DNA from 4 places in the Colwellia sp. SU-HH01217 genome. Region 1 is predicted to be linked to each of the others. Evidence: predicted binding sites of a transcription regulator. Region 1 holds the regulator's gene; each other region holds the start of a gene.
The links. Region 1 encodes MetJ, which represses methionine synthesis genes. Its sites were predicted from a motif close to TAGACGTCTAGACGTCTA; they were not measured.

Region 1 (3,219 bases):
CTTGTAGCGATTCATTATATGAAAATAGACTTGAATTGCTTGAGCGCTATGAAATAGTATATAAATAGCAAACTCAGAAAATAAAAATCAAGGTGGCAAATAACGATCACCAAGTGGGTTGCATAACAAATTTATTAAACATTACGCACTAGGAAACCATCATGACAGATTTTCGCCAACAGGCACTCGATTACCACGCTTCTCCCACTCCAGGAAAAATAAGTGTTGCGCTGACAACCGCTGCAGAAACCAGTGAAGATTTATCACTAGCTTATAGTCCTGGTGTTGCTGAGCCTGTACGAGAAATTGCTGCTAACCCTGACGATGTTTATAAATATACCGCTAAGGGTAATACCGTGGCTGTTATTACCAACGGTACCGCTATTTTAGGTTTAGGCAATCTTGGTCCAATGGCATCTAAGCCTGTAATGGAAGGTAAGTCATTATTATTTAAACGTTTTGCTAATATAGACTCATTTGATATTGAAGTAAAACATAAAACAGTAGAAGAGTTTGTAAATACTGTAGCGAATATTGCAGACAGTTTTGGTGGCATTAACTTAGAAGATATTAAAGCGCCAGAATGTTTTGCCATAGAAAAAGCGTTGATTGAGCGTTGTAAAATCCCAGTATTTCATGATGATCAACACGGTACTGCGATTGTTACCGCAGCAGGCATGATGAATGCGCTAGATATTCAGGGCAAAGACATCAGCCAAGCTAATATTGTTTGTTTAGGTGCTGGAGCAGCAGCTATCGCTTGTATGGAGTTATTAATTAAGTGTGGCGCACAGCGTGAAAAAATCTATATGCTAGATACAAAAGGCATTGTTCATACCCGTCGTTCAGACTTAAACGAATACAAAACACTATTTGCAAACAATACCGATAAACGCACGTTAGAAGACGCTATCAGTGGTGCAGATGTGTTTGTTGGAGTATCAGGTCCTAACTTATTAACAGAAGAACATGTAAATATGATGGCAGAACGTCCTATTATATTTGCTTGTTCAAATCCAGATCCTGAAATTAAGCCTGAGTTGGCTCAAGCGGCTCGTGACGATGTGATTATTGCTACAGGTCGCAGTGATTATCCTAACCAAGTTAATAATGTTTTATGTTTCCCATTTATATTTAGAGGGGCGCTAGATGTACGAGCGCGTACTATAAACGATGAAATGAAAGTTGCGGCCGTACACGCAATACGTGAATTAGCAAAAGAAAGTGTCCCTGAAAGTGTATTAATCGCTAGTGGTGATAAATCGTTAAGCTTTGGTAAAGATTATATTATTCCAAAACCGATGGATCCTCGTTTGTGCGCTAAAGTGGCGAGAGCAGTAGCACAAGCTGCTATTGACTCGGGTGTTGCTGCACTACCCATGCCGAAAAATTATATGCAATAAACGAAAACGTGGCATATAAAAAGGGCTGAGAGTATTAACTTTCAGCCCTTTTTTATTCAATCAACGTTATAGCGAATATGGAATTAGCTGCTAGCTTTATCCGTCATCTTCGTCATCAGATTCATAAGCGCTAAAGTCTGTAATACCTTTAGCTTCTAATATTTTACGAACACTAGCTGGTAGTTTTTGGTCGTTATCTTTCGCTAAGTCTTCGTCATCCGGTAAAGGTTGCCCAGTAAAAGCATGTAAAAATGCCTCACACAACAATTCACTGTTAGTTGCATGACGTAAGTTATTAACTTGCCTTCTTGTTCGTTCATCGGTTAACACTTTTAATACGCGCAAAGGAATTGAAACAGTAATTTTTTTTACTTGTTCACTTTTTTTTCCATGTTCGGCATATGGATTTAAGTACTCATCATTCCACTCGGCCATAAATTTACCTCTACACTTATAATTGTTATCGCACTTATTGCGTTCTAATCCGATTTTACTAGTTGCTGCGCGCGAGTCAATAAGGAATGTGTAGAAGTTTAGAAGTCTAAAAGTTCTTGACCCTTCAAGTTAAAACGTTTAGAGTTTTAGACGTCCAAACATCTAAATGTATATGTATTTAATGTTAACCTTTAATGGAGAATAAAATGACCACTAAAAAAATTGCTACAACCGCCGTTAGAGCTGGCATTAACAGCGATGAACATCATGGTGCTGTGGTTGCACCTATCCACTTATCTAGCACATATTCATTAAAAGGTTTTAATGAAAAACGTCAATTTGACTATTCTCGAACAGGTAACCCAACCCGGTCAACTTTTGCAAAAGCCGTGGCTGAATTAGAGCAAGGTGCGCTTGGTATCGTAACAAGTACAGGCATGGCAGCTGTTCATCTTATTTGTCAGTTATTGAATGCTGATGATTTAATCGTCATTCCACATGATTGCTACGGCGGTAGCTTTCGACTGTTCACCCACTTAGCAAAGCGCGGCCAATTTAAATTAATCGTAGTTGATCAAAACGACGAAGCAGCATTAGTGAAAGCATTAGCTGAAAAACCTAAACTAGTTTTAGTAGAAACGCCAAGTAATCCATTAATTCGTTTAGTCGATATTGAAAAAGTAGCGAAACTAAGCCATGAAGTTGGGGCGTTAGTTGCTGTTGATAACACCTTTTTATCACCTGCACTGCAACAACCTTTATTATTAGGGGCTGATATTGTTTTTCATTCAACCACAAAATACATTAACGGGCACAGTGATGTGGTTGGCGGTGTGTTAGTTACCAAAGAACAAGAGCTGGGTGAAAAACTGGCATGGTGGGCGAACTGTATCGGTATTACTGGTTCAGCTTTTGATAGCTTTTTGGCGCTTCGTGGCTTAAAAACATTGCCTATTCGTATGAAACAACATCAAATAAATGCTAACGCGGTAGCCGAATTTTTAAATCAACATCCAGCCATTGAAAATGTTTATTACCCTGGCTTAAAAGATCACCCTGGACATGAATTGGCAAAACGCCAACAAAGTGACTTCGGCGCTATGATGAGTTTTGAGATCAAAGGTGGCGTTGAAGCGGTTAAAGCTCTCTTTGAACACTTAGAATTATTTACTTTAGCGCAATCTCTAGGTGGTGTTGAAAGTTTAATTAGCCACCCATCTACCATGACACATGCAGGTATGGAAATAGCGGATCAATTAGAAGCTGGTATCACCCAATCACTTATCCGCATATCAGTAGGGATTGAAGATATTGAAGATATACTTGCCGATCTTGATCATGGTTTACTTGCAAGCCAAAAAAATCAGTAAGTTAACGAGAT
Region 2 (3,219 bases), 350 kb from region 1:
GTAGTAACGACCATCAACGCCATTTAGTTCGCCTAGATCATTTTGCATCATAGCTGAGGCTAACGTTCGGTTACTTTTTGCTAATCGAGAAGGCTTCTTTTTTGCTCTTTCTTGGAGTTCACGGCTTAGTTTTTTTTGTAATGTCTTCCAGTTTTGGCCGTTTTCTTCAATGGCACACACTTGATTCACATTATCGATATTTAAAGGATTTATTGGCTTTTGGTGAGCAGAGTGCTTACTTACCTTTTTGCCTGATGTACTTTTATTGAGCTTATATTTACTCGATTTGGCTTTATTTTTTTCAGTAATTGACTTTGTTTTAGTAACTTTAATGGTTTTTTGTTGATTTAAGCCATTAGTGGGTGTTTGCTCACCTGCTTGCGATATTAATGGTGTAGTTAACAGTATTAACATCGACAGACTCATTATTTTTTTAGTGATGTGAGTCATCATGATTCCTATTTGATGTAAATTTTAGACAGTCATGCTTTCTTATTTCAAGTACTGCAATTCGAGGGAATAACTTAAATTTCAAGGCATAGCGTTGTTTTATAATGCAAAATTTTAGTGTTTTATAGCTGCTTAAAATTTGCACGTAAGAATGGTATTATAAATATTATCTATTGTATACACTTGTGGTGGTGTTAAATGTTTTTCAGTAATGATTGCTAAGAAAGGCGGAGTAAAAGGAAGGTATAAATTTAATGAATTAATCAGCGATAGCAATGTCTATCGCTGATTCAGGTTTTCTATAGCTAATTTTGTCGTTATTTAACTAATTTAGCAGCAAGCAATAATAATTGCTCATCTAAACGGACTTTATAGTTAGCATTTACATAGCTAAATTGCACTAAGCCTTTATCGTCAATCACATAAACAGCAGGTGCTGGCAATACTAATCGTTTTTCACCGGCTTGATTTTTTTGTAATGGGTTTGTCAGTTTCATCTTTTCTAGATATCGATCGGTGACTTTTTGTGAAGAGAAAAAAGCTAAACCAAATGCTTGGCTAACAGCAGAGTTATAATCTGAAAGTAACTGGTAAGGTAGTTTTTTATCTTTAATGCTAGCGTTTAAATCGTCAACAGAATCAGTAGAAATGCCAATAAGTTGAAATCCTAACTGGCTTAATTCGCCTTCAATCGCTTTTAGTTGTCCCATTTGTGTATTACAAAATGGACACCATCCACCACGGTAGAAAAAGAGGATTGTTTTTTTGTTATCCATTACTGAGAGTAAATCAACTTGTTCATTGTTAGCTGTTGTTGTGAGTACCGATGGCACTTGCTGACCATTAAGCAATGGCGTTACCTGATCGGCTGTTTCAGCTATTTGTTTAGCTTGTATTGTTAAAGACAGAAGTAAAGCTAAGGTAAAAGTAATTATCCGCATAAAATTTCCTAAGTTGTAAAATTGCATTTCGCTTATAAGACCGCAATTAAGGGATTTATATTCATTTATATTCAATTGTATAGTCAATAGCGAAAAATAATTAGAAGTGAGGTAAATATTTACTTCAACTTACTAGCAAAAGTTTGCTTAAACTTTTTTAATTTAGGTGATACAACCGCTTGGCAATATGGATTTTCAGGGTTTTGATTAAAGTAATCTTGATGAGAGCTTTCTCCTGAATAAAATTGGCTTTGCGCTTTGACTTCAGTAACAACAGGGTCTGGCCAAATTTCATCTTGGTTAATTTCGTCAATTATTGCTAAGGCTTGCTCATGTTGGCTTTCATTATGAAAAAATATTGCTGAACGATATTGGGTACCAACATCATTGCCTTGACGGTTAAGTTGCGTAGGATTGTGTAAGGAGAAAAATATTTCAAAAATCTCACGTGTATTAATGAGTGATTGATCATAAGTGAGTTGCACAACTTCAGCGTGTCCTGTCGTACCAGTACAAACTTCTTCATAAGTTGGCTCGTCAGTGCCCCCTCCCATATAACCTGAAACGGCACTAGTGATGCCTTTAACACTATTAAAAGCACTTTCAATGCACCAAAAGCAACCGCCAGCGAGGGTAATTTTTTGAATATTTGTTGTCATTGTTTAATGTCCAATGTTATTTAAGAGTGATAATAAGCGCACAATAAATTATAGACGTTTAGATGTCTATATGTTTTTTTGATTTTCATCAAAATTTTATCTGATACGACTAAATTTATGTCAGCAATACTATTAAAGTAGAGATATTCAAAATAAGATAGTTGAAATAAGATAGCTATTAGCATTATTACTTAAAAGTGAAGCCTTCATGCAACTGTTGTTAAAAAGAGTCAATCAAGTTTACTTAGTACTTATTCTTCGCAGCGTGGCTATTGCCATACAGTTAATCTTGATTTTGTTTGTTAATTTAATATTGGCTTATCAACTGCCGTGGACACCACTTTTTTCAATTATTATTGTTGAATTACTGTTTACTATAGCGAGCTACTTCTATTATCGTCGATCTGGCTTTTTAGTGAAAAACGTTGCCAGCCAAGTCTCAACTCATAACGAAAGAGTTGCGCCAGATAAAATTGCACTACTTTTGCAAATATGTGCTGATATTTTATTTCTTTCCTTGTTACTTTATTTTAGTGGTGGTGCCACCAATGCTTTTGTTTCGCTGTTATTAATTCCTATTGCGATTGCTGCAGTTACTTTAACCCCCGTATTTTTAGCGCTTGTTGCTGGCTTAGCTATTGCCGCTTACTCTGTTTTGTTATGGCTCATGCCAATGAGCGTAATGCATGGCAATATGGAAGGGCACTTTATTGGTATGTGGATTAATTTTTTGTTTTCTACCAGTGTAGTGGCCTTTGTAGTGGGTAAAATGGCGCGCACGATTAATCAACGGGAATTGGCTATCGCCTCTTACCGTGAAAACTTATTAAAACAAGAGCAAGTCATCGCGATTGGCGTGGCATCTGCTCAGGTTACTCATCAATTAGCAACGCCTATTGCGACAGTTCAATTATTGGCAGATGAGTTATCAGAAGATTTTCCTACTAATGCAGCGATAATCGATATGCAATCAGAACTAAAACGCTGTAAAGAAAGTTTGCAATCGTTTCGACAAATGACCTTTAACATTAAGGAACAAGTCATTGAGCAGGTTTCTTGTTCAACCGTTATGCAAGAAATAAGTGATCATATGGCGCTCAATTACCCTGATATAACGCTAAATACCATAATTAAAAACAATGAAAACAATCTAATTACCATTGACGACG
Region 3 (3,219 bases), on a different contig from region 1:
GCAATATTAATATCATGATGAGCAAATGCTTGGTTAATTTTAGTTAACACACCTGGTTGGTTGTGGTGAATATGTAATAAACGACTTGTCCCAACGTGGCCAGGAAGAGATACAACAGGAAAATTAACGGCAGATAAAGTTGAACCATTATCTGAGTATTTAGCCAGTTTACTCGCTACCTCTAAACCAATGTTTTCCTGTGCTTCTTTAGTACTACCACCAATATGAGGAGTAAGAATAACGTTATCAAAACTACGTAATGGTGAAACAAACTCTTCATCATTACCTTTAGGCTCAACCGGAAATACATCGATTGCAGCTCCACCTACTTTTTTATCAGTTAGTGCTTGCGCTAAGGCATCAATATCTACCACTGTACCACGAGAGGCATTGATGAATATTGCACCTGTTTTCATGGCATTAAATTGCTCTGTACCAATCATATACTGTGTTTGCGGAGTTTCAGGAACATGTAAACTTACTACGTCAGATTCTGCTAGTAGCGCGTCTAACGAACTTGATTGGCTAGCATTACCTAGTGGTAATTTTGTTTCAATATCATAAAAGCGAACACGCATACCTAACGTTTCAGCTAAAATACCAAGTTGCATACCAATATGACCATAGCCGATAATTCCTAGTACCTTACCTCTAGCTTCAACAGAGCCAGTAGCTGACTTATTCCATTCACCTCTATGTGCCTTTGCACTCTTCTCTGGAATCCCTCGTAGTAATAACAAAGTTTCTCCTAATACAAGCTCAGCAACAGAGCGAGTATTTGAAAATGGTGCATTAAAAACAGGGATCCCTAAAATTTGTGCCGCAGTAGTATCTACCTGATTGGTTCCAATACAGAAGCAACCAATAGCAACCAATTTTTTTGCATGACTTAATACATTTTCATTTAACTGAGTACGCGAGCGTATACCGATAAAGTGTACCGATGCTATTTTTTTGATTAACTCTTCTTCACTCAATGAGGTCTTGAGTGTTTCTATGTTGTTATAACCTTTACCGTTAAGCTCTGCGAGGGCACTTGGATGAACGCCTTCAAGGAGTAAAATTTTTATTTTGTCTTTTGCTAAAGAATTACTGCTCATGATATCACTCGTTTCTCTGTTGAATGTACTAGTTATTTTAATGGTTGCTAGCTAATATAATAATTATTTTAGATGGCTAGAGACCTAAAATAACATATAGTGCTTAAACTCTAAAGTGTTTATTTAAGCAAAATTGTCGAATAATTATTCTTTGAATATTATAATCAGTTTATTATTTAACAAACATTAGAAAGCCTAGTTTACTACCGATACGCCAGATTCGCTGCCTAGCACTAAAATATCGGCACCTCGATGAGCAAATAAACCGTTGGTTACAACACCAACAAGTGCGTTAATTTGAACTTCTAACGCCTTAGGATCAATTATCTCTAGGTTATGCACATCTAGAATAACGTTGCCATTATCAGTAATTACTCCTTGGCGGTATACGGGATCACCTCCTAACTTTACTAATTCGCGTGCGACATAACTCCTTGCCATAGGAATAACTTCCACAGGTAAAGGAAAATTGCCAAGAACATTCACTTGTTTGCTCTCGTCGGCTATACAAATAAACTGTTTGGCAACGGCAGCGACAATTTTTTCACGGGTAAGCGCAGCACCACCTCCTTTTATCATGGCTTTATGTTTTGTTATTTCATCTGCGCCATCAACATAGACATCGAGTACATTAACACTATTAAGATCGAAAACTTCAATACCATGAGATTGTAACCGTTTGGTTGATTCATCAGAGCTAGAAACAGCCCCGATTATTTTATCTTTCATAGTCGCTAAGGCATCAATAAAGTAATTAACGGTTGAACCAGTACCAACACCAACAATTGTGTCATTTTTTATAAATTCCAGTGCTTTAATCGCAGCTGTTTTTTTCATTTCATCTTGTGTCATAGATTACGCCAATGTGTTAATTGTTATAGTAAGAATATTAATCGAAAATATTTTATGTGGGTACGGTTTGTACAGTATTTTTGAGATTATACCAGTGAAATACTTGCTCTGTGAATTAGATTAATAGCTTTTAGTTGGGGTGATCATTTCAGGTAAAGGAATATCCCACAATTGTGTTGGAATACATCTTACTAATTGGCAGTCGTGTGCAATACCGATAGGGTAGGGAAGTGCTTGATTATTTTTATCAAATCTTTGCTTCCATGTTGATAAGGTTCTGTCATAAAACCCACCACCCATTCCTAAACGAGCTCCCGTTGAGTCAAATGCTACTAATGGGGTGCATAATACTTCAATGCTATCGACTTGTTTTATAGCGTTAACATCTAATTTAGGTTCCATAATTCCATATAAGTTTGTAACCATTTTTGTTTCTGGGGTGTAGTTTAGAAATAACAAATTACCTTTACTAAATGGGTGAATAACAGGTAAATAAACTCTTTTATTATGCTGCCAGCACCATTGAATAAATGGATAAGGGTCAAGCTCTCCATCAATTGCTAGATATACAGCAATATGCTGAGCGGATAATACTTTAGGGTGCTTGGCAAGTTGTTTTTTTAAATTATTTGATGCCGTGCATTGCTCTTCATGAGAGAGAGCATTGCGGAGTTCACGGACTTGTTTTCTTATCTTACTTCTTATAGTCATTAAGTGAGTATACTTTGTGTGAGCATATTTAGCGTTTTAAAATAAAAAAGCTGAAAGAAGTACTTTCAGCTTTTAAGTGTTAATTCATCAGCTTCAACATAAGCTAATGAAACATCTATTTAGTTGCGTGTTTCAGAGATACCTTCATGCGTACCTGTTACTGAAATCTCTTCTTCAAGCTTTTCTTCTAAATCTTCAATATGAGCACCTTCAGCGCCGTGCATCCATTCAAGTAGTTTCCCAGCAGAAGCAAATATGATGATACCAGTAATCAAAGCTGCTAAGCCAACAGACAAGAAGATGTTACTCGCATTGTCTACCATTTCTTGGCCTTCACCAACAAAGCCACCAATAAACGCAGCAAGTTTATTTGAAAGTGCGGTAAAGAAGAACCAAATACCCATCAGTAAAGAAGTAAACTTAAGTGGCGCTAACTTGGTAACCATTGACAACCCAATAGGTGATAAACATAACTCACCTAAAGTATGGAACAGGTAAGCAAATACTAAAAATAACATGCTAACCTTAACTGTAACATCTCCACCTTGTACCATAG
Region 4 (3,219 bases), on a different contig from region 1:
TCACCTACCGTCATCTCAAAAGGTTCGCGACCAAAATGACCGTAAGCAGCTGTTTGCTGGTACATAGGATGCAACAAATCGAGCATTTTAGTGATGCCATACGGGCGTAAATCAAAGTGTTCACGCACAAGCGCAACGAGTTTCTCTTGTGATATTTTTCCTGTGCCAAAGGTATCAATTGATATTGACGTTGGTTCAGCTACGCCAATAGCATAAGAAATTTGAATTTCACAACGATCTGCTAAACCAGCAGCAACGATATTTTTTGCTACATAACGACCAGCATAAGCTGCACTTCGATCAACTTTTGATGGATCTTTACCTGAAAAAGCACCACCACCATGACGAGCCATACCGCCATAAGTGTCAACGATGATTTTACGTCCAGTTAATCCACAATCGCCAACTGGGCCACCAATAACAAATCGACCGGTTGGATTAATGTGGTATTTAGTGTCAGGTGTTAGTAACTCTTCTGGAAGCACATGCTTGATAATGTTTTCCATCACCGCTTCAACCAGATCTTCTTGTTTAATCTCTGGGTTGTGTTGAGTTGACAATACTACCGTGTCTATCGCTACGGGTTTGTTATCTTCATAAATAAAAGTAACCTGTGATTTAGCATCTGGTCGTAACCAAGGTAAAATGCCTGATTTACGCGCCTCTGCTTGGCGTTCAACTAAGCGATGCGAGTAATAAAGTGGTGCTGGCATTAAGGTTTCAGTTTCGTTTGTAGCATAACCAAACATTAATCCTTGATCACCCGCGCCTTGATCTTCAGGTTTTACTCGATCAACACCTTGAGCAATTTCTGGTGATTGTTGACCGATTAAATTCATGATGCCACAAGTTTCACCATCAAAACCTACATCTGAAGAGGTGTAACCAATGTTGCTAATAACATCACGTGTTAATTTTTCTAAGTCTACCCAAGCGGTTGTTGATACTTCGCCTGAGATAATCGCTACCCCTGTTTTTACCATAGTCTCACATGCCACACGTGCATGTTTGTCTTTGGCGATAATCGCATCAAGTACTGCATCTGAAATTTGATCAGCAATTTTATCAGGATGGCCTTCAGAAACTGACTCAGAAGTAAAAAAATGTGTAGACATAAAACCTCTATTTTATTTAATAACAATCACTTAGCTATCGATTGAGTCTTTTTGAGTAACATTTCATCGATAGGTAGAAATAAAAACTATAATGAATTCTACCTTGCTAAATAAAAATTTCCTAGTTTTATTTACGCCTAGATGGCTAAACGTCTTAATTGAAAATGGAATTTATGATTAAAATTAAATCGACAAGCGTAATTGTTTTTTGAAGTTAATCGTGTAATTGTTAATAATATCAATAAGCTATTTTCATTAACACTTGGTCATTAATACTTGGTGTAAAAAAGTAATACAGAATTATAGGAATTCTCATGCTCAACACTAAAAGTTCACTGGTCAGCTTTTTATTGTTCAGTTCGTTAAGCTTTTCAAGCCAAGCGATTGAGGTATTTAATAATGATAAGACCCGTTTTGATATTGAAGGCAATGTATCGGTATTCTTCGTTAAAAATAAGGAGTTTAGTGAAATTAATGATGGGTTTTCAAGGTATCTTTTTAATACTTCTCATCAAATGACTGAAGGGTGGAAAGCGTTAGCGAAACTGGAATGGGGCGTGCAAGTGTCTAATACCGATAATCATGTGGTTGTTAATCACAATGGATTAACAAGTACGGGGGTTGCTGAAGACGCGATTTGGCTGCGTCAAGGTTATGTCGGAGTTGAACACAAAAAATACGGCAGTGTAACTTTAGGTAAGCAGTGGGGAGTTACATATAATGTGACAGGTGTTACTGATGTATTTGATGTTTTTGGTGCAGAAGCTGCGGGCGTATATAATTTTGGCACAGATGGTGGTTTATCTGGAACAGGTAGAGCAGAACAAGCTATGCAATACAACTGGCAATTCAATAATCTATCAATAGGATTGCAATACCAAGCGACGGAAGAAATTATTGATCTTGATAATATAATCGCTGAACAAGAACAAAGCATTGTTAACTTTTCTGACGCGTTTGGCCTTTCCATACTATATAAAGCGCCGTACCAATTAGGGTTTGGCTTTGGTTACAATCAAGCTCAAATTAGCTTATCGAAACCATCAATAGTGGCTGTTTCAAATCTTGACGATATTTTAATTACTGGACACATTACTTATAGCCATTTACGGGCTAAAGGCTTTCAAGTTGCTCTGGTTTATTCAGCTATGCAAAACCATGAAATTAATGATCTCGGTAAAGTAATGAATAAGTCGACAGGAATTGAAATGCATAGCTCTTATCGATTTGATAATAATATTTCTCTAGTGTTGGGATTTAATTATTTAAAAGATAATTCAACTGCAGATTTTGGTTCTAACGGTTTATTTAATAAGAAATATATTATTGTAGGTGCTAAATACCATTGGATTGAAGAGTTTCATTTATACAGTGAATTTAAAATAGACGATTCAAAATCGGCAAATCCTAACAAAGAAATTGCCGAAAACGCATTTGCCATAGGTATGGCTTACGAGTTTTAAAATTCGTATTATATTTTTAAGGGATTTCATATTTTACTCTTGTAACGGTAAAAGAGTTAATGGGCTTTGCCATAATGAGTTGAACAGCTTTTCCTGTTGAGCATTAGCGTTCGAGCTTAAAAAGGTATGAGTACTTGGTTCAATACTTGAATTTAATAAGCCTTGTTCATTTAATTTGCGGGTCAGTTGTAAGGAAACGGGAATAGCTGATTCAACCAGTGTCATATGAGAGCCCACGATACCCTGTATTTTTTCAGTGAGAAAAGGATAGTGAGTACATCCTAACACTAAGGTATCGACATTTTTAGCGAGTAATAAAGTTAAGAATTGTTTGAGTAATATATTACACGCTTCGCTATTTATCTGATTTGCTTCAATTAACTCAACCAAGCCCGGACATGCTTGTATGTGAACTTGCGCGTCATTTTTGTGTTGGTTAATTAAACTTTTAAAGCGTTGGTTTTCAGCTGTGGCTTGGGTTACTAAAATGCCGACGTTTTTAGTTTTACTTTGCTGCGCTGCAGGTTTTATTGCTGGCTCTACGCCAATAATAGGAAGGTGAATTCTTTCACGTAATTGATCAATGGCATTAACAGTTGCAGTATTACAGGCAATGACAAGTGCTTTAACCTGTTGGGAAA

Region 2: a site for MetJ is predicted at 2,102-2,119, ahead of msrA (peptide-methionine (S)-S-oxide reductase MsrA). Genes of this name have one in related genera too.
Region 3: a site for MetJ is predicted at 1,170-1,187, ahead of serA (phosphoglycerate dehydrogenase). Genes of this name have one in related genera too.
Region 4: a site for MetJ is predicted at 1,254-1,271, ahead of metK (methionine adenosyltransferase). Genes of this name have one in related genera too.

Annotation. Positions count from the first base shown of each region.
Region 1 is NZ_BAAJLX010000001.1:588,861-592,079, reverse strand. It holds gene AC27G3_RS02530 (malic enzyme-like NAD(P)-binding protein) at 162-1,403, shown strand; gene metJ (met regulon transcriptional regulator MetJ) at 1,500-1,838, opposite strand; gene metB (cystathionine gamma-synthase) at 2,045-3,208, shown strand.
Region 2 is NZ_BAAJLX010000001.1:239,177-242,395, reverse strand. It holds gene AC27G3_RS00985 (PKD domain-containing protein) at 1-453, opposite strand, end outside; gene AC27G3_RS00980 (peroxiredoxin-like family protein) at 768-1,391, opposite strand; gene msrA (peptide-methionine (S)-S-oxide reductase MsrA) at 1,511-2,050, opposite strand; gene AC27G3_RS00970 (sensor histidine kinase) at 2,259-3,219, shown strand, end outside.
Region 3 is NZ_BAAJLX010000002.1:89,214-92,432, reverse strand. It holds gene serA (phosphoglycerate dehydrogenase) at 1-1,100, opposite strand, end outside; gene rpiA (ribose-5-phosphate isomerase RpiA) at 1,296-1,952, opposite strand; gene AC27G3_RS03500 (5-formyltetrahydrofolate cyclo-ligase) at 2,073-2,663, opposite strand; gene AC27G3_RS03495 (peptide MFS transporter) at 2,783-3,219, opposite strand, start outside.
Region 4 is NZ_BAAJLX010000006.1:36,921-40,139, forward strand. It holds gene metK (methionine adenosyltransferase) at 1-1,115, opposite strand, end outside; gene AC27G3_RS09390 (porin) at 1,430-2,578, shown strand; gene murI (glutamate racemase) at 2,612-3,219, opposite strand, start outside.